Regions from separate parts of the Caballeronia sp. RCC_10 genome, predicted to be linked through region 3. Evidence: predicted binding sites of a transcription regulator. Region 3 holds the regulator's gene; each other region holds the start of a gene.
The links. The regulator FliA, encoded in region 3, starts transcription of late flagellar genes. The targets are predictions, from matches to a motif close to CTAAAGTTTNNNNNNNNNNNGCCGNTA.
Positions count from the first base shown of each region.

Region 1: the regulator FliA is predicted to act here: its motif matches at 4,704-4,730, upstream of AB6804_RS08595 (flagellin domain-containing protein).
Region 2: the regulator FliA is predicted to act here: its motif matches at 2,124-2,150, upstream of fliS (flagellar export chaperone FliS).

Region 1 covers NZ_JBFUPT010000003.1:202,591-210,274, forward strand. The annotation lists gene AB6804_RS08560 (BadF/BadG/BcrA/BcrD ATPase family protein) at 1-852, opposite strand, end outside; gene AB6804_RS08565 (DNA-3-methyladenine glycosylase I) at 961-1,566, shown strand; gene AB6804_RS08570 (hypothetical protein) at 1,577-1,801, shown strand; gene AB6804_RS08575 (hypothetical protein) at 2,000-2,425, shown strand; gene AB6804_RS08580 (hypothetical protein) at 2,459-2,818, shown strand; gene rpsU (30S ribosomal protein S21) at 2,936-3,148, opposite strand; gene AB6804_RS08590 (aldo/keto reductase) at 3,505-4,455, opposite strand; gene AB6804_RS08595 (flagellin domain-containing protein) at 4,818-5,642, shown strand; gene fliD (flagellar filament capping protein FliD) at 5,819-7,264, shown strand; gene AB6804_RS08605 (flagellar protein FliT) at 7,309-7,593, shown strand.
Region 2 covers NZ_JBFUPT010000034.1:2,177-9,860, reverse strand. The annotation lists gene AB6804_RS28280 (flagellar hook-length control protein FliK) at 1-1,146, opposite strand, end outside; gene AB6804_RS28275 (flagellar protein FliT) at 1,191-1,520, opposite strand; gene fliS (flagellar export chaperone FliS) at 1,551-1,970, opposite strand; gene fliE (flagellar hook-basal body complex protein FliE) at 2,206-2,571, opposite strand; gene fliF (flagellar basal-body MS-ring/collar protein FliF) at 2,827-4,602, shown strand; gene fliG (flagellar motor switch protein FliG) at 4,592-5,587, shown strand; gene fliH (flagellar assembly protein FliH) at 5,580-6,248, shown strand; gene fliI (flagellar protein export ATPase FliI) at 6,242-7,684, shown strand, end outside.
Region 3 covers NZ_JBFUPT010000003.1:440,513-448,196, forward strand. The annotation lists gene AB6804_RS09720 (thiamine pyrophosphate-binding protein) at 1-922, opposite strand, end outside; gene AB6804_RS09725 (hypothetical protein) at 972-1,109, opposite strand; gene flhF (flagellar biosynthesis protein FlhF) at 1,172-2,896, shown strand; gene AB6804_RS09735 (MinD/ParA family protein) at 2,889-3,806, shown strand; gene AB6804_RS09740 (RNA polymerase sigma factor FliA) at 3,827-4,558, shown strand; gene AB6804_RS09745 (PAAR domain-containing protein) at 6,027-6,590, shown strand; gene AB6804_RS09750 (hypothetical protein) at 6,587-7,384, shown strand.

The DNA.
Region 1 (7,684 bases), 240 kb from region 3:
GGCGGCGGAATCGGCGCGTGGCTTGCGCAGACATTCGCGCACGGACATCGGCACGAAGGGTTCGTACGGCGCGGCCAGTCCGCCGCATAGCGCAACCGGTAGCACGCCCGCCGGATCGAGCGCGGCGACGAGCAGTTCGATCTCGCGCCCCGCCTGTTCCAGCAATGCAGCGGCAGCCGGATGACCGCTGTACTCGAATACGCTCGGCGCGAGCGTCGCATACGCCGTCTGATTCGACGCGCACAGCCAGACGACGAGACTGTCGCGGTCCGTTGCGCCGGTCAGCGCGAGCAGCGCGCGAGACCAGTCGTCGGCGGGCGCGCGGCCGTCCAGGACGCGCTGCAAGTGGACGACCGCACGCAGGCCGAGCCATGCGCCGCTGGCTTCGTCGCCACTCGGAAAGCCATAGCCCCCGGCGATCCGGCACACACCGTCCGCGTCCAGCGACGCCGCGATGCTGCCCGTCCCCAGCGCGACGACGACACCCGGCTCCCCCGCGTGCGCTCCGATGACGGTCGTGTACGCGTCGCTTTCGACGCTCAGCGCCTGAACCGGCGGCGCCATGTCGAGGAACGCCGATAGCCATTCCGCGTTGTTGACGCCCGCGAGCCCGCAGCCGAGCGCGCACGCCCGCCAGTCGAAGGGCAGCGCGGCGGCCTGAAACGCGCGCTCGCACGCATCGCCGATGGTTTGCCACGCCCGCTCGACACCGAGCCCCAGACCCGACGGGCCGCCGCTCGCGCGGGCCAGTTCGACGCCGTTCGCATCGGCGAGAATCACGCGCGTGCCGCTTCCGCCGCCGTCGATGCCGAGCAGAAAGCCGTTGAAATTCGAAGTCGTGAATGTGTTCATGGCCGCAAGGATAACGGTGCAAACGCGGCACGCCAATTAGCCGAATGGCAGAGGGTGGACGACGACGGCGTTCCGCTATGCTGGCGCATTCGAAATCGAGGATTCCCAATGACCGACACCGAACCGATCCGCTGCGCCTGGGCCACGACGCCGGCGATGGCGCACTACCACGACACCGAATGGGGCGTCCCGTCGCGCGACGACCGTCACCTCTTCGAAATGCTCGTGCTGGAGGGCGCGCAGGCCGGGCTTTCCTGGTCGACCATTCTCAACAAACGGGACGGCTACCGCACGCTTTTCGCGGGCTTCGACATCGAAAAGGTCGCGCACTTCACCGAGTCTGATGTCGAGCGGATCGTCGGCGACGCGCGGATCGTTCGCAATCGCGCGAAGATCCAGTCCGCCGTTCTCAATGCGCGCGCCGTGCAGCGCATTCAGGCCGACCACGGATCGTTTGCGGCGTTCGTCTGGTCGTTCGTCAACGGCCAAACGATCGACACCCCGCGCGATGCGAACAATCCGACGCCGGCATCCACGCCCCAGTCCGACGCCCTGAGCCGCGCGCTCAAGGCATACGGCTGCAAGTTCGTCGGCACCACCATTTGCTATGCCTTCATGCAGGCGACCGGCATGGTCAACGACCACGCCGCCAACTGCGTATCCCGCGCCACTCCCAAGACGAAACGCAAAGCGGCAGCGAAGGCGGGACTTTAAGCAGCCTCCGATGCCACAGATTTTTGCTTTTTGGCAACATGCAAGCCGCGTAACCGTGCTGATGCGGGAAAGTCCCGATACCAGGGAATTTATTGCAGTGAAGCACGGCGCAAGCCGCGTGCGATCAAGCGGTCTGCCTTCTTCTGCGGCGCTGCACGATCGTGCGTGCCGTGTAAAAATGGCGTCCTCGCGTGCGCTGCCGCACCTTTTTACCGAGCCGAACCGTTATAACTGACGGTGTGCGGATCGTTCACTGAGTGGAGAGATCCGCCGCGAGTACAGGACGCTGCCAGTCGTCAGTGTCCATAGGCCGGGAAAACCATCGTGCTCGAAGCAGTAGCCGGACGGCGAATTACGCCGCCGAACACCGCAAGTGCAGGTTGCTCGTAACTCAACGCATGGCCGCTGCGCAGGGGCGCAGGGGAGAAAGATCATGAGAAGCTTGAACTTCCTGACGCATCAGGAGATCTTCAACAACGCGGTAGCGCATCTTTTCGCGCAGGGGCAGGCCGCTTTGCTGCCCCACGGCGGCGGCGCTTACCGCGGATACTGCGGCGGCTGCCCGGTCGGCACCTACATCAAGCCGCGCGACTACGTCACGGCAATGGAAGGCGTTCCCATCCGCTACCTCGCCAAGCCGCCCGAAGCGGTGCCGGCCTACATGGACGTCGGCATCGTGGCGCTCAAGCGTGCGCTGCTGCGCGCGCGCATCAACGTCTTCGATCCCAATACCGTCGAACTTCTTTCCTGCCTGCAGAACGTGCACGACGTGTTCGGCAAATGGGAATGGCGCGAGCGCCTCGCGTCGATCGCGCGGCAATTCGGTCTGTCGGCCGAGCTTCTGAAAACCGCTGCCTAAGCGTACGGGTGCCGTATGTTGAGCCCAATCAGAATGCTGAGCCCGCAAGACATCTACGAACGCGTCGCCGCGCATTTGCTCGCGCAGCGGGCGGTATCGGAAGATGACAACGGCTCTTGCCGCCTGCGCAGCCCGCAAGGTCACAAGTGCGCGATCGGCTCGCTCGTCCGCGACGAAGTCTACGAGGCCGGCCTCGAAGGCGTCGGCATCTCGTACTATCGGCACGCGCAGGACGGCAAGCTGCTGCGCGCGCTGTATGCATCGAATGTGAATGCGTACGATCCCAACGTCATCGATCTGCTGATCGAACTGGAGCAGATTCACGACGACGCGAGCGTCGAAGAATGGCCGCATCTGCTCGCCACGCTGCGCAAGCGGCACGCGTTCGTCTAACGCGCTGAATCAAGCGCAAGACGCCGCAAAAACGAAACGGCGGTGCGCCCTCTCGGGTCGCACCGCCGTTTTGCCTTCCGGGGCCAGGCTACTCGCTCCGGCCCAGGCGATGACGCTTTAGTGCATCTTCTTCGGCAGCATCTGGCTACGCAGACGCTTGCGCAGACGCGAAACAGCTGCAGCCTTCTTGCGCTTGCGCGCGGTGGTCGGCTTTTCGTAGGACTGGCGCTCACGCAGTTCTGCGATCAGGCCGTTCTTTTCGATCGTGCGGCGGAAGCGACGAATCGCGACATCGAACGGCTCGTTTTCTTTGAGGACGATAGTGGTCATGTAAATCCTGTTTGCTAAACGTATTTTCAAGTGCGCAACGGAAATCCGCCGCGCGCCGGCACTCCGATCGTCCGCCGGACATGACGCACCTTGAAGGCGCGACGGGCGGACACGAGCAAAGCGGCCACGGAGGCCGGAAAAGAGAGAGTTGAGATTCGACCGCGAGAGCGGCATGCGTGTTCGCGAGAGACACCTGAACGCGCAATTCTGAGCCATTCGCCGCCAGCTTTTGACGTTGTCATATTTAGCGGCGAAGGCAAGAAACCGGGCACATTTCTCGATTCGGGCGCGATGTTACCAGAACATCGCGCCCCTGCCAACTCTTCGAGACACGCCAAGCCTTTGATGCAACAGATTTATTTCTGCCAGGCGCTGGCTTCGTCGAGGATTTTCAGGTCTTCGGCGGAAAGCTGGAGTTGCGTCGCGGCGGCAAGGCTTTCGAGTTGCTTCACCGATGTCGCGCTGGCGATCGGCGCGGTCACGCTCGGCCGCGCGATGATCCACGCCAGCGCGACGGTCGCGGGCGTCGTGCTGTTGCGCGTAGCCACTTCGACGAGCGCATCGACGATATTCAGCCCGCGATCGTTCAGATACTTCTCGACGCGCGAGCCGCGCGCCGCCTGCGTCGTGTCGTCTTTCGAGCGGTACTTGCCCGACAGAAAGCCGCTCGCCAGGCTGAAATAAGTGACGACCGCAATCTTGTGCTTCTCCACGACGGGCTCGAGATCGGTCTCATAGCCTTCGCGGTCATAGAGGTTGTACTCCGGCTGAAGAACCTGATACGCCGGCAATCCCGATTCCTTTGAGACCCGCAATGCTTCTTCCAGCCGCTCGCCCTTGTAGTTCGACGCGCCGATCACGCGCACCTTCCCCGCCGCGATGAGCTTCTGATATGCGTCGAGCGTCTCGTCGAGCGGCGTCTTGTCGTCGTCGAGATGGGAGAAGTAGACGTCGATGTAATCGGTTTTCAGGCGGCGCAGCGAATCGTCGACTGCAGCCGCGATGTTAGCCGCCGATAGCCCCGCGCGCGTACTGAGCATGCCGACCTTGGTCGCGAGCACGATCTTGTGACGCTTGCCGCTTTCCTTGAACCACTTGCCGATGATCGCTTCGGACTCGCCGCCCTGATGCCCGTCCACCCAGGCGGAGTACACATCTGCCGTGTCGACGAAGTTGAGGCCGTGATCGACGAAGGCGTCGAGGATGGAGAACGACGTGCGCTCGTCGGCCGTCCAGCCGAACACGTTGCCGCCGAACACGAGCGGCGCGATTTTAAGATCTGATGTGCCGATAGTGCTTTTTTGCATGGTCCTAGGTCCATTCGAGGGTGCAACTTGTAGCATACGCCGAGCCGGCACTATCGCCTTGAGCCCCTTGCGCGCCGCGCCGCATCATCGCCGGACATATTCGTCACATTCAAGTTCCGCGTGCGTCTGGCTCCGCTACATTCAAAGGAAATCAGTCAGCCCAGGATAAAGTTTCTCCGCGCGCTGCCGAAAACTTAGGAACCGGCAAACGCACGCTGGAACAGGCGAGCAACGCCCCTCGAACGAACCTAAAGTTTCGGGGCCGACCGCCGAAAACCAGGAAAGGCGGTCAGTGCTCCTCTAAAGCGCGACGCTTTGTCCGAACCGGCGCCAATCGGCGCACTAATTGAACAAGGTAAATCATGCTGAATATCAATACAAATATCCTGTCGATGGCCACTCAAAAGAACTTGAGCGGCTCGCAAAGCGTACTTTCGTCGGCCATTAACCGACTCTCTTCGGGTAAGCGCATCAATAGCGCAGCAGACGACGCTGCCGGCCTGGCTATCTCGACGTCGATGAAGTCGTACACCAACGCTTTGAACCAGAGCGTTTCGAACGCGAACAACGCTGTCTCGATGCTGCAGACCGCATCGAGCGGCCTGTCCTCGATCACAGATAACCTCCAACGCATTCGCCAACTCGCGGTGCAGGCGTCCGACGGTTCCTTGAGCACCAACGACCGCGCCAAGATCGATGCTGAAGTACAACAGCGGATCGGAGAAATTACGCGCGTCGGAACCGATACGACGTTCAACGGCGTCAAGGTTCTCGACGGGACGGCAGGTGCGGCCGTCGATTTCCAGGTCGGTGCAACGGCAGGCCAGAAGCTCACGCTCGACCTCAGCAATGACTATTCGACAGTCCTGACAGCGGGCACGGACACGGTTGCAGGCGCGAACGCAACCGCTGCACAAGCCTTGATGACCAAGGTCGACACCACCCTGGACAGCATCAACACGCAACAAGCCACGTTCGGCGCCCAGTTGAACCGCTTCCAATCGGCCATTTCGGACCTCCAATCGCAATCGACCAACCTGAGCGCCGCTTCCGCGCAGATCACCGACGCAGACTTCGCCCAGGAAACGGCGAACCTGTCGAAGGGTCAGGTTCTGCAGCAAGCAGGCATTTCAGTGCTCGCACAAGCGAACTCGATGCCGCAGCAGGTTCTGAAGCTTCTCGGCTAACTGTTTTAGGGCACTGCGCAGCTTTCAGAATCAAGCGCGTAACGCCGTTGAATCAGCGGCAGGCGGGTAAGCGCATCATGGGAGACTAGTCTCCCATGATGCGTCTCTGGATTTTTCCGTCACCTGACGCTTAACACGCGGTTGTCGCGTTGGAAAGTCCACAGACGAACATCCTCATGACGACATCTTCGAGCACCTCCGTAAGCAGCACCCTTTCGCAGGCGGCGCAGTCCATCATTAGCGGGGTGACGAATTCGACGACCGATACGTCGACGGTCGTGGCGGCGCTCGTCTCAGCGAAAACAGCCGCACAGTCCTCGACGCTTGCTTATCGCCAGAGCCTCGACAATACAAAGCTGTCCGCGATCGGACAGCTCAAATCGTCGCTGTCCGCACTTCAGACCGCACTGGCGGGTCTTGCGGATGCATCAGCTATCTCCACATTGACCGCAAGATCGAATGGCAACGGCGTGACTGCCACCGCGACAACCGGAACGGTCCCCGGCAGCTACGCACTTGACATCACGAACGTCGCGACTGCGCAGAAGATCGTGTTGCAGACTGGCATCGGCGCGAGCGCGTCGGTCGGCACCGGTGATCTGTCGATCGCAGTCGGAGGCAGCGCGGCAATGACGATCGCGGTCGGATCCGGAAACAACACCCTCGCCGGTATCGCTTCGGCGATCAACTCTGCAAAGGACAACCCCGGCGTGACGGCGACGGTTATTGCTGGCGTAGACGGCTCGCACCTCGTCCTCAGTTCCAATTCGACGGGCGCTGCCAATACGCTCAGCGTGACGACCAATTCTACGGACGGGCTCGGCGCACTCGCCTTCGACGGGTCGATCCCCAACACCAACTACACGCAACAATCCGCGGCTCAGGACGCCAAGCTCAAGATCGATGGAATGGCCGTCACAAGTCCGAGCAATACTATCGCGGACGCTATCAACGGCGTAACGCTCTCCCTTTCTGCGGCGGCGAGCAACACGAGTCAGACACTGTCCGTGGCCGTCGACGACGACGCCGCGACAAAAGCCATCAATGGTTTTGTCGCGGCCTATAACGCCTTCGTCAGCACCGCCAGTTCGCTGTCGAGTTTCGACTCGACAGCGAGCGCCGGCAGCCAGGGAGGCCCGCTTCTCGGCGACCCAATGCTGGATTCGATCAAGAGCGCGCTGGCAACGACGCTTGCAAAGGGCGTACCGAGCGGCAGCACGACGCTTTCTCTCAACGCGATTGGCATCGATCTGCAGACGGACGGCACCCTGAAGCTGGACAGCGATAAGCTTTCGAGCGCGTTAAGTTCGAATCGTAGCGCGGTTACCGCATTGTTCAACTCGACGGATGGCGTGGGCGCCACCCTGAACACTACCGCGACGAGTTTTCTGCAAACCGGCGGCGTTCTTGACACGCGAGCCACTGAGCTGACCAAGGACTTGGCCGACATCACCAAGCAAAGCACGGCATTGCAGGCGTATGCGGACAAGCTTACGGACCAGTACAACACGCAGTTCACCGCGCTCAACAAGCTAATGGCACAGATGCAAAGCAACTCGCAATACCTGACCCAGTTGTTCGGCGGCGAGAAGACCGCGGGTGCACTTGCCACCAACAAGTGAACTGCAGAGCGTATCGACCTATGACTGACATAAACCAGGACGAAGTGGCCTTCCGCGTGTGGGAACTGTCTCAAGCGATCGAAGTTGCTGCGGTGGAGGGCAACTGGGCCCTGGCGGCCAGCCTCGCGGAGACGCGCTCGCCGCTATTGATGACGTTCGCGCCCGAGCAATCTGCCGAAGCGCTCGCGGCGATCCGCAAGATCCACTCGAGCATCGCTGCGGTGACGCAGGCGGCCGGAATCGCGCGCGACGCGCTCGTCGCAAGCCATCGCCAGTCGATGGAACGAGCCAACGCGGCGAGCCGTTATCAAAAGGCCGCGCGCCTCTAAAGTTTCCCCGCTCAACGCCGTTAAACAAACAACAACAAGAACAACGCGCCGATGTCCGACGCGCTGCATGAACATCAATGCCCGCCTCGCG
Region 2 (7,684 bases), on a different contig from region 3:
CGCGATCCCCGCCGCATCGAGCTGACGCGCGAAGGCCGCGCCCTCCGACGCCAGGCGGCTCGCGCCGCGATCGCTCGTCTGAATGCGCACCGCGAGCTGCTCGCCGGTCAGCACCAGTTCCGCGTCCACCGTGCCGAGCGCGGGCAGCGAAAGCGTCACGCGGGTGCGCCAGGCGCGATCGTCGGCGGGCGATTCAGGCGTGCGGGCGTCGCGCGGCTCACGGCTCACTTCCCATTCGAGGCGCGTCCCCGGCCACGCCTCGCCCTGCCAGCGGAACTGTCCGTTGGCGAGGACGTCGAGTTGCTGGCGCACGACATCGAGCGTTGCGGGATGAATGCCCGCCGTCACGGACGCCTGCACCGCCGATTCATGCGACCCCGGCTGCGCAGCCAGGGACGGCGCAGGACTCGCCGTCTGCGAATTCGACAGCACCGAAGGCGGCGCATCCCGCACCGACGCAGCGAGCGCGGCCGCCTGCTGCGGCGTCTGCGGCATCGCGACGGGGCGCGCGGGCATCGGCGGGGGCGTGTCGGGAATATCGGGGGCGGTGCGGAAATCGTCGGCGAAGTCGAGCGGCGCCGAGCGGGAATCGACGTGCGCCTGCGGCTCGTTGCCGAGCGATGCCGCGCTGCGCTGCCCCGCCAGCCACTGCGCGAGATGCGATTCGTAAAAGAGTCCGCTCTCGCCGACGGTCTTCGCCAGTTCGCCCGCCAGCACCGAAGCCGGCAGCGGCGGCAAGTTCAGGGTCGCGGCGCGCGCCGCGGCGACGGCGGCTGCGTTGGAAGAGAAAGCGGTATCGAAAAGGCCGGTCGTGAGCGCGGCGAAGGCGCTCGCGGGGCGCGGAGGCGTCGGCCATAAAGGCGTATCGCCGATGACGGCGGGCGCTGCACCGCCCAGCCGGGAAATCACGTCGAGCGTGCGCGCGACGTTCGAAAGCTCGGTTTTCGCCGATGCCGCCGCGTTCGCCGCGACCGATGCGGGCGTGACGGGCGCATCGACGGAATGCGATGTATCCGTTTGTGTGGTCGTCCGGCCAGCGGCGGCGCCGGCCGCGCCGTTGACGCCATCGGCCGCGCGGATCGCGGACAGGACGAGGTCGGTGCGGCTCGCAAGCAGCGCCGCCAGCGTGGAGTCGAGTCCTGTCATGCCGAAATCCTCAAGTGCGTCCGCTCAATCGCGCGGCGCGTCGTTCAACGCAGTCCGACCATCTTCTTCAGAACGCGCGCCGTGCTGTTGACCGTGAAGAGCGCCGACAGGCGCGCGAGACTCGGCGAGCTCAGATCGCGAATGGCGGCGTCGTCGGCGAGAATCTTCTTCACCAGGTCCAGCTTGCGCGCCCGGGCGCTTTCGTCGAGTTCCGAGCCGGCATCCGTCTCCTGCAACTGGTCGACCAAGCCGCGATACACGCCCTGCATCGCCTTCAGCTCGCTCCATTCGCCTTCGCGCGCCGCCACCAGCATCTGGGCGGAAAGCGCGGCGATGGCTTCATAGTGAGCGAAGTATTCTTGTGTGGTTTTCATTCTTCTCTGGCAGTCGCCCGCCACTTCCGTTCAGACGGCTGCCGCGGTCATCTGCGCCACTTCCGGTCCAATTCCAACCCACGCTTCCTCGAGCGTCGCGAGCAAGTCGTCGACTTCAACGAGCATCTTCTCGTCCTGCTTCAGGTTCGCTTCCAGAAGCCGGCGCGTCATGTACGAGTACAGCGCGTCCAGCCGCTGCGCGATTTCGCCGCCCGCTTCCTTATTGAGCGCCTGCTGCAAGCCGCTTTCGACGATGTTGATCGCCTTGCCGATCGCCGCTCCGCGTGCGCCGATGTTGTTCTGCTGCTGATGCATCCGCGCCTGCGCAATGGCCTGCCTCGCGCCCTGATAAAGCATCACGATGAGCCGGTGCGGGCTGGCTCCCATCACGCCCGTCTGAACGCCGACGCGCGCATATGCGTTGGCTCCCGCCTGTCCCTGCGAATACATCGATGGCTCTCCCTGAATGCAATGCCCGCGCGGCCCTCGCCGCCCGTCCGGACGCCCGTTGCGTGTCCGGCAAGAAATCGGTGCCGGCGGAAATCACGAAGGCGCTGCCCGCTCTCGCGAGCGAACCATCGTTCGCCGTGCTGTTATCGGGGTTATCGGAGGAACGCGGCAAAGCTTTAGGGCGCAAGGCTTCGGGGCCAAAACGGCGGGCTTGCGCGGACGGCGCCTGAACGCGTCAGACGGAGATTTGCATGATGTCGTTGTACGCCGACACCAGCTTGTTGCGGACCTGCAGGCCGAACTGGAGACCGACGTTCGCCTTTTGCATGTCGACCATCACGTCGTTGAGCGAGACGTTCGGCGCGCCGACTTCGAACGCGTGCGCTTCACCGAGCGCCTTCGTCTGGTTGTCGCTGATCTTGTCGATCGACGATTTCAGCGCATCCGCGAAGCTGCCCGCGCTGACCGCGCCGGAGTTTCCGCGTGCTCCGGATACCCCGCCGGTGACTGCGCCCGACGCCGACGCGCCGCCGGCCGCCTCCGCGGACATCGACTGGATGGCGCTCATCGCGGCGGAAAGCGGATTGATCGGAAAGTTCATGTTGACTCCGTGTGACTGCAACGCTATCTCAAAGAACAGAAGGGTGTCCGGGCGGCGCTCGGGAGCCTCTTCCAGGTTTGAAAAAGATTAGCAGCGGGGGCGTTTCCAAACCGCCCGAAGAACGGGGGAAACCCGGCTCTATTCATCGAATCGACTTGCAATCTTGTGCGGATAATCCCCATCGTGAAAAGACTCCTCAACCGCTGACGAACAGCGGCGACAGGAAGACGCCAAGATTCGGAGCATCGACGCCAAATGGAAACGCCCAATAACTCTTTGATTACGCCCGACGCCAGGATGGGCCTGGCCGGCGCGCAGCCTGGCGCGGCCGGCAGCGCCGCTGCGGGCGCGGGCCTTCCGGGCGGTAATTTCGGCGGCTTTGCACAGCGCGTGCCGATGCTTTCGCAATTCCGCTCGAACCCGCGCGTGCCGCTGATCATCGCGGTCGCCGTGCTCGCGATGGTCGTCGCCGGGCTGCTGTTGTGGTCGCGCCAGCCGGACTATCGCGTGCTGTTCAGCAATCTGTCGGACCGCGACGGCGGCGCAATCGTTACCGCGCTCCAGCAGGGCAACATTCCCTACAAGCTGTCCGAAGGCGGCGGCGCCATCCTCGTTCCGGCCGAGCAGGTTCACGAAACGCGCCTGCGTCTCGCGAGCCAGGGCTTGCCGAAAAACGGCTCGGTCGGCTTCGAACTGATGGACAACCAGAAGTTCGGCATCAGCCAGTTCGCGGAACAGATCAACTATCAGCGCGCGCTGGAAGGCGAACTCGAACGCACCATCGGTTCGATCTCGTCGGTGAAGTCGGCGCGCGTGCATCTCGCCATACCGAAGCCGAGCGTCTTCGTGCGCGACAAGGAACTGCCGACCGCCTCGGTGATGGTGAACCTCTATCCCGGCCGCGTGCTCGACGAAGGGCAAGTGCTCGCGATCGCGCACATGGTGTCGTCGGGCGTGCCGGACATGCCGGTGAAGAACGTGAACATCGTCGATCAGGACGGCAACCTGCTCACGAGCCAGAGCGCCGCAAGCGGCCTCGACGCATCGCAGCTCAAGTACATGCAGCAGATCGAGCACAACACGCAGAAGCGCATCGACGCGATCCTCGCGCCGCTCTTCGGCGCCGGCAATGCGCGGTCGCAAGTCAGCGCGGATATCGACTTCTCCAAGCTCGAACAGACCGCCGAAAGCTATGGCCCGAACGCGAATCCGCAAAGCACCGCGATCCGCAGCCAGCAATCGAGCGAATCGAGCGAAACGTCGGGCAGCGGCGCGACGGGCGTGCCGGGCGCGCTGTCGAACCAGCCGCCGCAAGCGGCATCCGCACCGATCGACGCAGCCGCATCCGGCGCGGCCGCCACGAAGTCCACGCCGCAAAACCTGCGCAAGGACACGACGACGAACTACGAAGTGGATCGCACCGTGCGCCACTTCGAGCAGGCGACGGGCGGCATCAAGCGTCTTTCGGTGGCGGTGGTCGTCAACTACGAGAAGAAGGTCGATGCGAAGGGCAACGTGACGATGACGCCGCTCGCCGCCGACAAGCTCGCGCAAGTGCAGCAGCTCGTGAAGGACGCGATGGGCTATGACGAGAAGCGCGGCGATTCGGTCAACGTAGTGAACAGCGCGTTCACGTCGGACCTGAACATGACGCCGGACGTGCCGTGGTGGCGTACGCCCGACATGATTGCGCGCGGCATCTCGCTGGCGAAGTACGTGGGCATCGGCATCGTCGCGCTGTTCCTGTACTTCAGCATGGTGAAGCCGGCGATGAAGCGCGCCTTCCCGCCGCCGCCCGAAATTGCGCCGACGCTCGCTGGCGCACCGGACGAACTCTCGCTGCTCGACGGCTCGACGATGGACGGCGAGAAGAAGGACGAAGAAGAAAAGGATGCCGAGGTCAGTCTCCTCGGTCATGAAAGCAACAAAGCCAAATTCGATCGCAATCTCGACTACGCCCGCATGGTTGCGCGGCAGGACCCGAGAATCGTTGCGACCGTCGTGAAGAACTGGGTGTCCGATGAACGCTGAAGGCCTGAATAAAGCCGCTCTCCTCCTGATGTCGATCGGTGAGGAAGAAGCCGCCGACGTTTTCAAATATCTCGCGCCGCGCGAGGTCCAGAAAATCGGCGCGACGATGGCGGCGCTCAAGAACGTGACGCGCGAGCAGCTCGACAACGTGCTGACCGAATTCGTGCTGGAAGCGGAAAAGCACACCGCGCTGTCGCTCGATTCGAGCGAGTACATTCGCTCGGTGCTGACGAAGGCGCTCGGCGAAACCAAGGCCGGCGCGCTGATCGACCGCATTCTGCAAGGCAGCGATACGAGCGGTATCGAGGGCCTGAAGTGGATGGACTCGGGCGCGGTTGCGGAACTCATCAAGAACGAGCATCCGCAGATCATCGCGACGATCCTCGTGCACCTGGACCGCGATCAGGCTTCGGAAATCGTGTCGCTGCTAAACGACCGGCTGCGCAACGACGTGCTGCTGCGCATCGCGACGCTCGACGGCATTCAGCCCGCCGCGCTGCGCGAACTCGACGACGTGCTGACCACGCTCCTGTCCGGCAGCGACAACCTGAAGCGCGCGCCGATGGGCGGCATCCGCACGGCGGCGGAGATTCTCAACTTCATGTCGAGCAATCACGAGGAAGGCGTGCTGTCGAACGTGCGCGATTACGACGCCGAACTCGCGCAGAAGATCATCGACCAGATGTTCGTGTTCGAGAACCTGATGGATCTGGAAGACCGCGCAATCCAGCTGCTGCTGAAGGAAGTCGAGTCGGAAACGCTGATCGTGTCGCTGAAGGGCGCACAGCCCGGCTTGCGCCAGAAGTTCCTGTCGAACATGTCGCAACGCGCGGCCGAACTGCTCGCCGAAGACCTCGATTCGCGTGGTCCGGTGCGTGTGTCGGAAGTCGAACAGCAGCAACGCAAGATTCTGCAGATCGTGCGCAATCTCGCCGAAGCCGGCCAGATTCAGCTAGGCGGCAAGGCGGAGGACGCATATGTCTAACGCTGCTGCCGCGAAGGCCAACGTGTCGGCGTATCAACGCTGGGAGATGGCGTCGTTCGATCCCGTCACCGTCGACAACAGTGCGGCGGATCAGGCCGCGCTCGAAGCGCATCTGCGGCGCGTCGAGGAAGATGCGCACGCGCAGGGGCTGGCCAAGGGGCACGTCGCCGGTCAGGCGCTCGGCTTCAAGGCGGGCTTCGAGCAGGGCGAGGCGCGCGGCTTCGAGGAAGGCCGCAAGGAAGCGCTTGCGCAAGCCGCGCAACTAGCACAGATCGCCGATACCTTCAAGACCGCGCTGCAGGCCGCCGATGCCGCCATCGCGGAATCGCTTGCCGCGCTTGCCATCGATATCGCGCAGCAGGTCGTGCGTCAGCATTTGACGCTCGATCCGACCGCCCTCCTCGCCGTGGCGCGTGAAGTGATCGCAGCCGAGCCGGAGCTTTCGGGCGCGCCGACGCTGGTCGTCAGTCCGGCGGATTTGCCGGTCGTCGATTCGTATCTGAAGGAAGAACTCGAAGCCGCCGGCTGGACGGTGCGGCCCGATCCGGCCATCGAACGTGGCGGCTGCAAGGCGCACGCCGCGACCGGCGAAATCGACGCGACCAACGTATCGCGCTGGGAGCGCGTCGTGGCGGCGCTCGGGAGGAACAAGCCGTGGTGAACAATCGAATCACGCAGGATGGCCTGAGCGCGCTGGAACAGGAACTCGCGCGGGCGTCGTTTGGACCGCTCGCAGGCGATGAGGCTATCGCCGGCGATCTGCCCGATGACCACGCCGCGCGCACGATCGCCGAACTCGCCGCGCTCGCGGGCAATCCGCATATCGACACGTGGCGCGACAAGCTCGATGCGCTGAAGTCGCGCAACGCGATCGCCAAGCCGCTGCGTCCGTGCGGCCGCCTGACGCGCGCCGCGGGCCTCGTGCTCGAAGCCGTCGGCCTGAAGATGGGCGTGGGTTCGGAATGCATGATCGAGTTGCCGCCCGGCAGCGCGATCCCGACCGCCGAAGCGGAAGTCGTCGGCTTCGCGGGCGACAAGCTGTTCCTGATGCCGACGACCGAAGTCGCGGGCCTGTTGCCGGGCGCGCGGGTGTATCCGCTGGAAAGCGCGCCGATCAACGATCCGATGGCGGGCGCCAAGCGTCTGCCCGTCGGCTGGGAAATGCTGGGCCGCGTGGTCGACGCATCCGGCCGCCCGCTCGATGGTCTCGGGCCGCTGGGCGCGAAGATGGATGCACCGCTGGCCGCGCCCGTGATCAATCCGCTGAACCGCGAGCCGATTCACAAGGTTCTCGATGTCGGCGTGCGCGCGATCAACTCGCTGCTCACGGTCGGACGCGGTCAGCGCATGGGCCTCTTCGCGGGCTCGGGCGTGGGTAAATCCGTGCTGCTCGGCACGATGGCGCGCTATACGAGCGCGGAAGTCATCGTGATTGGGCTGATCGGCGAGCGGGGCCGCGAAGTGAAGGAATTCATCGAGCAGATTCTCGGTGAGGACGGACTCGCGCGCTCGGTCGTCGTGGCCGCGCCGGCGGACGTTTCGCCGGTGCTGCGGATGCAGGCCGCCGCGTACACGACCTCGCTCGCGGAGTATTTCCGCGATCAGGGCAAGCACGTGCTGATGCTGATGGACTCGCTCACCCGCTACGCGATGGCGCAGCGCGAGATTGCGCTCGCGATCGGCGAGCCGCCCGCGACGAAGGGTTATCCGCCGTCGGTATTCGCGAAGCTGCCCGCGCTCGTCGAGCGTACCGGCAACGGCCCGGAAGGCGGCGGCTCGATCACCGCGTTCTATACGGTGCTCACCGAAGGCGACGACCAGCAGGACCCGATTGCCGATTCCGCCCGCGCGATTCTCGACGGCCATATCGTGCTGAACCGGTCGCTCGCGGAGGCGGGGCACTATCCGGCGATCGATATCGAACAGTCGATTAGCCGCGTGATGACGTCGATCATCGACGACAAGCATCTCGAGCGCGTGCGTCTCTTCAAACAGATGCTTTCGCGTTATCAGCGCAACAAGGATTTGATTAATGTCGGTGCGTATTCGCACGGACGGGATGCGTTATTGGACCGCGCGATTGCGTTATATCCGCGC
Region 3 (7,684 bases):
TGAGCGTCTGCTTCGTCTTCGGGATATCGAGCAGCGTGTAGCCGCCCGTCGTCGATTCGCCCATGCGCGGGCCGAGCACGAAGAGGACATCGGCGTCGCGCACGCGGGCAGCGAGCGCCGGATTGATGCCGAGGCCGACATCGCCCGCATAGTTCGGATGCTCGTTGTTCAGCGTGTCCTGAAAGCGGAAGGCGCAGCCGGCCGGCAACTGCCATCGCTCGATGAAACGCGCGAAGTCCTGCGTGGCGGCTTCCGTCCAGCCGCTGCCGCCCGCGATCACGAACGGCTTCTTCGCATGGGCGAGCAGGTCGCGCAGCCGTTCCATCTGCGCCGGCGCGGGCGATGCGGCCACCCGCTGATAACGCGGCGCGGCGGGCGCGGCATCGCAGGCTTCGGTCAGCATGTCCTCGGGCAGCGCGAGCACGACCGGCCCCGGACGCCCCGCCGTCGCGACGTGGAACGCATGACTCATGTATTCAGGCACGCGGCGCGGATCGTCGATCTGCGCGACCCACTTCGCCATCTGCCCGAACATGCGCCGATAGTCGATCTCCTGAAACGCCTCGCGATCCATGTGGTCGCGCGCGCATTGGCCGATGAGCAGGATCATCGGCGTCGAATCCTGATACGCGGTGTGCACGCCGATGGATGCGTGCGTCGCGCCCGGCCCGCGCGTGACGATCGCGACGCCGGGCCGGCCGGTCAGCTTGCCGACCGCTTCGGCCATGTTCGCCGCGCCCGCCTCGTGGCGGCACACGATGGTCTGAATCTGTTCAGTTTCGTCGTGCAGCGAATCGAGCACGGCGAGAAAGCTCTCGCCGGGCACGCAGAACACGCGCTCGACGCCGTGTTGCACGAGCGCATCGACGACGAGACGCGCGCCGGTGGTTTGAGTGGAAGCGGGGGAAACATCGGACGCCATGCGTAAAAGTCTCCTGTCGGTTCTGGTTGGCGGAAAAGCGCCCTATAGCTTACGCCGTGGTCGGCACGGCGAGCCGAATCTTTACCGCGATCTGCTCCATCAGCCGAAATACCCCTTTTTCACACCCCTTATCCAGCGATAGACGCAGGCGCTTCTTCGCAATAATGGCTTCACTGAAAGCGGACACGTCGAAACATCCGGCGACGCCCGCCTCGCAAAGATCGCAGTCATTCCTCATCGGGGGCAAGTTTGAACATCCGTAAATTCATTGGCGCGAACAGCCGCGACGCACTGCGACAGGTTCGGGAAGCGCTTGGCCCCGATGCAATCGTGCTGTCGAACCGTACGCTGGACGATGGTTCCGTGGAGATCGCCGGTTGCGCGGACAGCGATATCGCGTCGATCTCGCCGAAAGCGCAAGAGCTGGCCGCGCCCGCGACGTTCGCGAGCGCCACGCCGCGCGCCGCGCTGGCGCAGGCAGCAGCCGCTGCGGCCAAGCACGCCGCACCGAATCCCTATGCGAGCGGCGATGTGTTCTCGTCCGTGTTCGGCGCGAAGCCCGACGCCGATGCCGACGCAGCCGACGAAGCACCCGCCGACGAAGCATCCCGCACGCTGGCCGATTCGAATCCGTGGCTGATCGAGCATGCGCGACGCATCGCCGAGCAGGCCGCGACGCCGTCGAATCGGCCGCTGACGGCATCGTCGGCAATTGCACGCGGCATGGGCGTGCCGGTGCCGCCCAAAGCGCAAGCCGCCGACAAGCCGGAGACGGCGAGCTACGTGCTGCGCCAGGCCGCGCAACCGAAGGTGGACACGCCCGAGTGGGCGCGCGAAGCCGCGCAAGTCGCCGCACGCCGCGCCGCGCAGAAGATCAACGCAAGCGCGCCGCAAGCGGAAGCATCGCCGGCATCGGCTGAAGGTGCGTTCGAAGGCTTGCCCGCGAATGCGGCGGCTGTCGTCACCGAGGCGATTCGTGCGCGCATGGAGCAGGTCGTCAACGATACGGTGATGAACGAGCTGTCGTCGATGCGCTCGATGATGGAAGAACAGTTCTCCGGCCTGCTGTGGGGCGATCGCCAGCGCCGCATGCCGAGCAACGCCGCGCTGACCAAGCACCTGTTCGCCGCGGGCTTCTCCGCGCAACTCGTGCGCATGATCGTCGACAACTTGCCGGAAATGGAAAACGCCGAGCACGCGCTCGAATGGGTGCAGCAGGTGCTCGAATCGAACCTGCCGGTGATGGCGAGCGAAGACGCGCTGATGGAACGTGGCGGCGTGTTCGCGCTGATGGGCCCGACGGGCGTCGGCAAGACGACGACCACCGCGAAGCTCGCCGCGCGCTGCGTGATGCGCTTCGGCGCAAGCAAGGTCGCGCTGCTGACGACGGACAGCTACCGGATCGGCGCGCACGAGCAGTTGCGCATCTTCGGCAAGATTCTCGGCGTCTCGGTGCACGCGGTGAAGGACGCGGCCGATCTGCAACTCGCGCTTTCGGAGCTGCGCAACAAGCACATCGTGCTGATCGACACGATCGGCATGAGCCAGCGGGATCGCACGGTGTCCGATCAGATTTCGATGCTGTGCGGCGCGGGTCATCCGGTGCAGCGCCTGTTGCTGCTGAACGCGACGAGCCACGGCGACACGCTCAACGAAGTCGTGCAGGCCTACAAGAGCGCGGCCGATCAGCCGCCGCTCGCGGGCTGCATCCTGACCAAGCTCGATGAAGCGACGAACCTCGGCGGCGTGCTCGATACGGTCATCCGCTACAAGCTGCCGGTGCATTACGTATCGACCGGACAGAAGGTGCCGGAAAACCTGTACGTGGCGACCAAGCGGTTCCTGATCAAAAGCGCGTTCTGCATTCCGCGCGACGGCTCGCCGTTCGTGCCGCAGGACGAGGAAGTGCCGGCGCTGTTGTCCGCATTGTCCGCGCGTGCCGCGGCTGAACTCCATGAGGTTCGCTTTGGATAAGCTCGTGCTCGACCAGGCTGAAGGCCTGAGACGGCTCCTGACGCGTGCAGGCTCGCGCGTGGTGGCGGTCGCGGGCGGACCGGCGGGCATCGGTTGCACGTCGGCGGTGGTGAATCTCGGCGCGGCGCTGGCCGTGCATGGCAAGGATGTGCTCGTCATCGACGAGCGGCAGAACGGAACATCGGTGAGCCGCATGGCGGGGCTTTCCGGATCGCAGGCGATGAGTGCGGTGATGTCCGGCCGCCACACGTTGCAGGACGTCGTCACGCGCACGCCGCTCGGCTTTTCGCTGATCGCCGCGCCCCGCGAGGAGCGCGTGAGTCACGACGCCGCGCAGTGCCGCGGGTTGCTCGACGGACCGGCGGACATCGTGCTGATCGATACGCAACTGGATCGGCATGGCGCGCTGTCGTCGCTTGCGGCGCAGGCGCATGACTTCCTGATCGTCACGCGGGCGGCTGCGCCGGCGATCACCGAGGCGTATGCGTGCATGAAGCGTCTGCACTACGCGCATGCGATCGGACAGTTCCGCGTGCTGATCAATCACGTGCAGAACCCGGCCGACGCGGCGGTCGCGTTCGACAACCTGTCGGGCGTGGCGAGCCGGTATCTGGCGGTGGCGCTCGTGCAGGCGGGGTATGTGTCCGAGGATGCGCGCATTACTCGGGCGAGGGAGCTGTCGCGTTCGGTGGTAGAGGCGTTTCCGGCTACGGCTGCGGCGCGCGACTATCGCCAGATTGCGGCGGAGCTTCTGCACTGGCCGGTGCGTTCCACGCCGGCTGCCCGTGATGCTGAAGTTGAAAACGAAATGCAGTTTTTGGATGGCGAGTCTGACAAGGGCGGGCGGGAAGTGGCGCGAAGGGCGTCGATGTTTCCCGGCCATGCATTGAGCAGCACGGCGTCGATGTGATCAAGACAAAGGTGACCCAGATGTACAACGCCCAAGGCAAACTCTCGCAGTCCGACGTGTTGACGCGCTATGCGCCGCTCGTTCGCCGGCTGGGGCTGCAGCTCGTCGCCAAGATGCCGGCGAGCGTCGACCTCGACGATCTGATTCAGGCCGGCATGATCGGCCTGTTGGATGCGGCGAGCCGTTACAAGGAAGATCAGGGTGCGCAGTTCGAGACGTATGCGAGCCAGCGCATTCGCGGCGCGATGCTCGATGAACTGCGCGCGAACGACTGGCTGCCGCGCAGCATGCGCAAGACGTCGCGCGAAGTGGAATCGGCGGTGCACAAGGTCGAGCAGAGCCTTGGCCGTTCGGCGAGCGAGACGGAAATCGCCGAGCATATGCAGCTGCCGCTAGACGAGTATCAGTCGATGCTGCAGGACTTGCACGGCAGCCAGTTGATCTATTACGAAGACTTCGACCGCTCGGCGGACGACGAACCGTTCCTGGATCGACATTGCGTGGATCGATCGGACCCGCTGTCGGCGTTGCTCGATGACAGCCTGCGCGGCGCGTTGATCGAGGCTATCGATCGGCTGCCGGAGCGCGAGAAGCTGCTGATGAGCTTGTATTACGAGCGCGGGCTGAATCTGCGAGAGATCGGCGCGGTGATGGAAGTCAGCGAGTCGCGGGTTTGCCAGTTGCATAGCCAGGCGGTCGCGAGGCTGCGGGCGAAGTTGCGGGAGCAGGAGTGGACGGGGGTGGAGGCTTGAGGGGGCCGCGCCAAGTTTGGCAAAGATGCTAAGGGAAACCTATTCATTGATCGTCTTTTCATCCGACCAACCCACGCTTACTCCGCCAACGTCGATCAGAGGTGAGTCAAGCCAATCTGCATGCAATTCCGGCCCACGCCAGAAACGCATGCGGGGTCGCCGGGCGGCACGACGACAATTTGGGAATCGATGCTGACTTAACGCGTTGAGAGTCGTTTCCTGGTGGCGGATACAGGACGCGTAATGTCAGTGTTGGACCAGAGGTGATGAGTTCAGCTCTTGTGCCCTCAATGGTAGCCTTTGATTTCGCAGGCAAGGCCCGCCATTGAGGCCAGTGCAAATCCACCAGTGCCAGAAAGCGTTTATTTAACTTTTACGCCAGAACGCAGCAGCTACTAGGTTCACAAGTTGCCTTGTTAGAGCGTGATGCCAGTGGCCTCCGCCGCAGCGGCGGGCAACTGCACTCGACGATGCGGATCTGAGTCACGCGTTGCGAACGGGGTCGTTCGGTCATAGGGCGGCCTCTTGCAAACGCTGAGGAGCCCACACGTGCTGTACCAACGCAACCACCAGTGCGCGCGGGGCTCGCTGTTGCTCTCTCGTGAAGTTGTCGAAGGCTTTGAACGGCAATTGATGAGCGCGTTCGAGCCCTGGGCCGAGTCATTGAGAAATACAATGCGTCGCGGTTGTCTTCCACATAAACCGATAAGCGCACAGTGCTCAGATGTCTGTGTGTTTGAGCGGCACACACGTGTGATTCAGCCCACCCGGCGCGCGCTACAGGCTACCGCTCGCGCTGCGGTGGCAACCCGATCATGCCAAGCCTGTCGGCAAAGTGAAGTTTGCGGCGACTGGCCGCCGTGGCATCGGCTTTCGGACTACGCTTGCGCAGTGCGATGAACCCGGCGCGCTGCGCGACCGGCTCGGAGAAGCGTGGCAGAGCATCAAGGCCGGACTCGTGCGCGGCATTTCCATCGGCTTTCGACCGATCAAGCCGAACGGCGCGGCGACGGTTCGCATGGTATGCGATTCGTCGAATGGCAATGGCTTTAGCTGTCGTGCGTCACGATCTCGGCAAACAGTGGCGTGAGTATCACCGCATTGCCTTCGGCGGATAGTGAGCAACGGCGGATTAACGCTCCACCCCCCCCCGCATTATTCGACTCGACGGCATAGCGCCGACTATGCGCGACGGCACGGTGCGGCTCACTCCAGCAGACTGCAACCGCGCGAGACACTAGCGCCCCAATCGAAGACGTTTCAGAAGTTGATACGACTCGAATCTCCGTAGCCCGAAGTTCATTCCCTGTCAACTTTTGTCGATTTCACGATTTCGCTGATGCATCCAATTGCGCTTCTTCGTTGTGCTCGTATCCTGACAAATCAACTCAGGTGAGTAGGTCTTTTCTAACGAACCGAGACACATGCTGAAAAGCAAGCATAACGAATCATACAAAGGAGGCTGCACATGATGCGACGAATCGCCGTCGTTGGGGACCAACTCGATAACGGCGGAGAGGTTGGCTCTTACGAGGGACCGCAGTTTCTCATTCACGGGCACCAAGCCGCGCTTATAGGCGGCGAAGCTTATTGCCCGGTCTGCAAGACGACGGGATACATCGCGAAGGATGGCGGTCCGCGTCGTGTGAACTTCTTTATCAGCGAGATTGCAGCGCATGACGATGTAGTCGTGTGCGGCTGTCCAGAACATCCGCGCATCTTTGCCCAACTGGCAGGAGAGGCGTGGTACGACGATATGGCCGAGAGTCTTGGAGTGGTCGGTTCTCAAGGGTTCACGAGCGCAGACGCACCCAGAGCACAGCGTGACAGGGCGGAGGAGAATGCTGTTTTTGATCGACATTTCCAACTCGTTGATCAGGACGGTGTACCTGTTAGCCGTGCATTGTTCTATGTTCAATCTCCAACAGGGGAGATTCGCGAAATCACAACAACACCTGACGGCAAGACACCAATCATTGAAGGTCGAGATGGTAGTTCCATTAAATTGCTCCTTGTATACACAGAACAATGACATCCCCAGTAATTTCTGCGCCGCTCACGCCGAAGACAGATACTCGACCTCACGTTGTCAAACTCAAAATTTTCTGGAAAACAACGCGAAAATGGACAGCCACTGATGTAGCTGATTATCAAGCGCAGGCACCAGTACTTGCTGAACAGCTTCGCACTGAACAGTATTGGAGTAGAGACGGGAATGTCAAAACGAACCGCTTTACTTGCGAAGACTTTGCTGTCAGGCTGCTTATTCAATACGCAGCAGCTAGAGGGCTACCAATAAAGTTAGTGACGGGCGTTAGAACGTATAGAAACATGGAGGTGTACGGTCAGGCCGAACACGGAAAATATGATTCAAGCATGTATGGCTTTGCAGATATGGTGGAACTCACTTATGGCGCGCCCGACGTGCAGCGTATCAATTTGAATACCATGTCTATCTTCGATGCAGATGAGATTAGACCGGGCGATGTTTTGGCGTTAGCAAAGGATTTGAAGGGGCAAATGTCGCATGGGCTCGCTCACCATATTCAATTGGTCGTCAATTCGTCGCCTGAGACAATCCAGATTTATCAAGGAAATTCAGACGACACAATCCATCGTCCAGTTACTTGGGTGAATAAGGTGCTGGGCAGGAATGGCGCAGACCCGCAGCAATCTGCATACGCTGGATTGCCAGTCGAAATCGGCTATTTTCACAGAAATGGAAGCGGATGGGATTACAAGAATATGCAGACTGGGAACGGTAAATCTGATTATCTGAAGTATTTTGAAATCTATCGCTGGAACTTTACTGGATTCAACAATTGAGTGAAAGTCTAAAAGTTGTGTTTTCAGTGCTATCAGACGATCCGTCAGGTTTCCTATGGATCGTCGGGGTCTTAAATCTGCTGACTATCATTAGTGGGTTACGCGAAAACATTTGGCGCACGAAAATCTACAAGGCAATCGTATTTTTACAACTCCTTATTGTGCCTATCGTCGCCGTAATGGGATTTCACTATGCAACTCAGGCTCCAGCCTAGCCCTGAGGGCGAGCTGAATGGTTCTAGCGAGTTTAATTCGACCCGCTAAGATTCAATGATAGGTTTATCGCGCCCATGTGTCTCA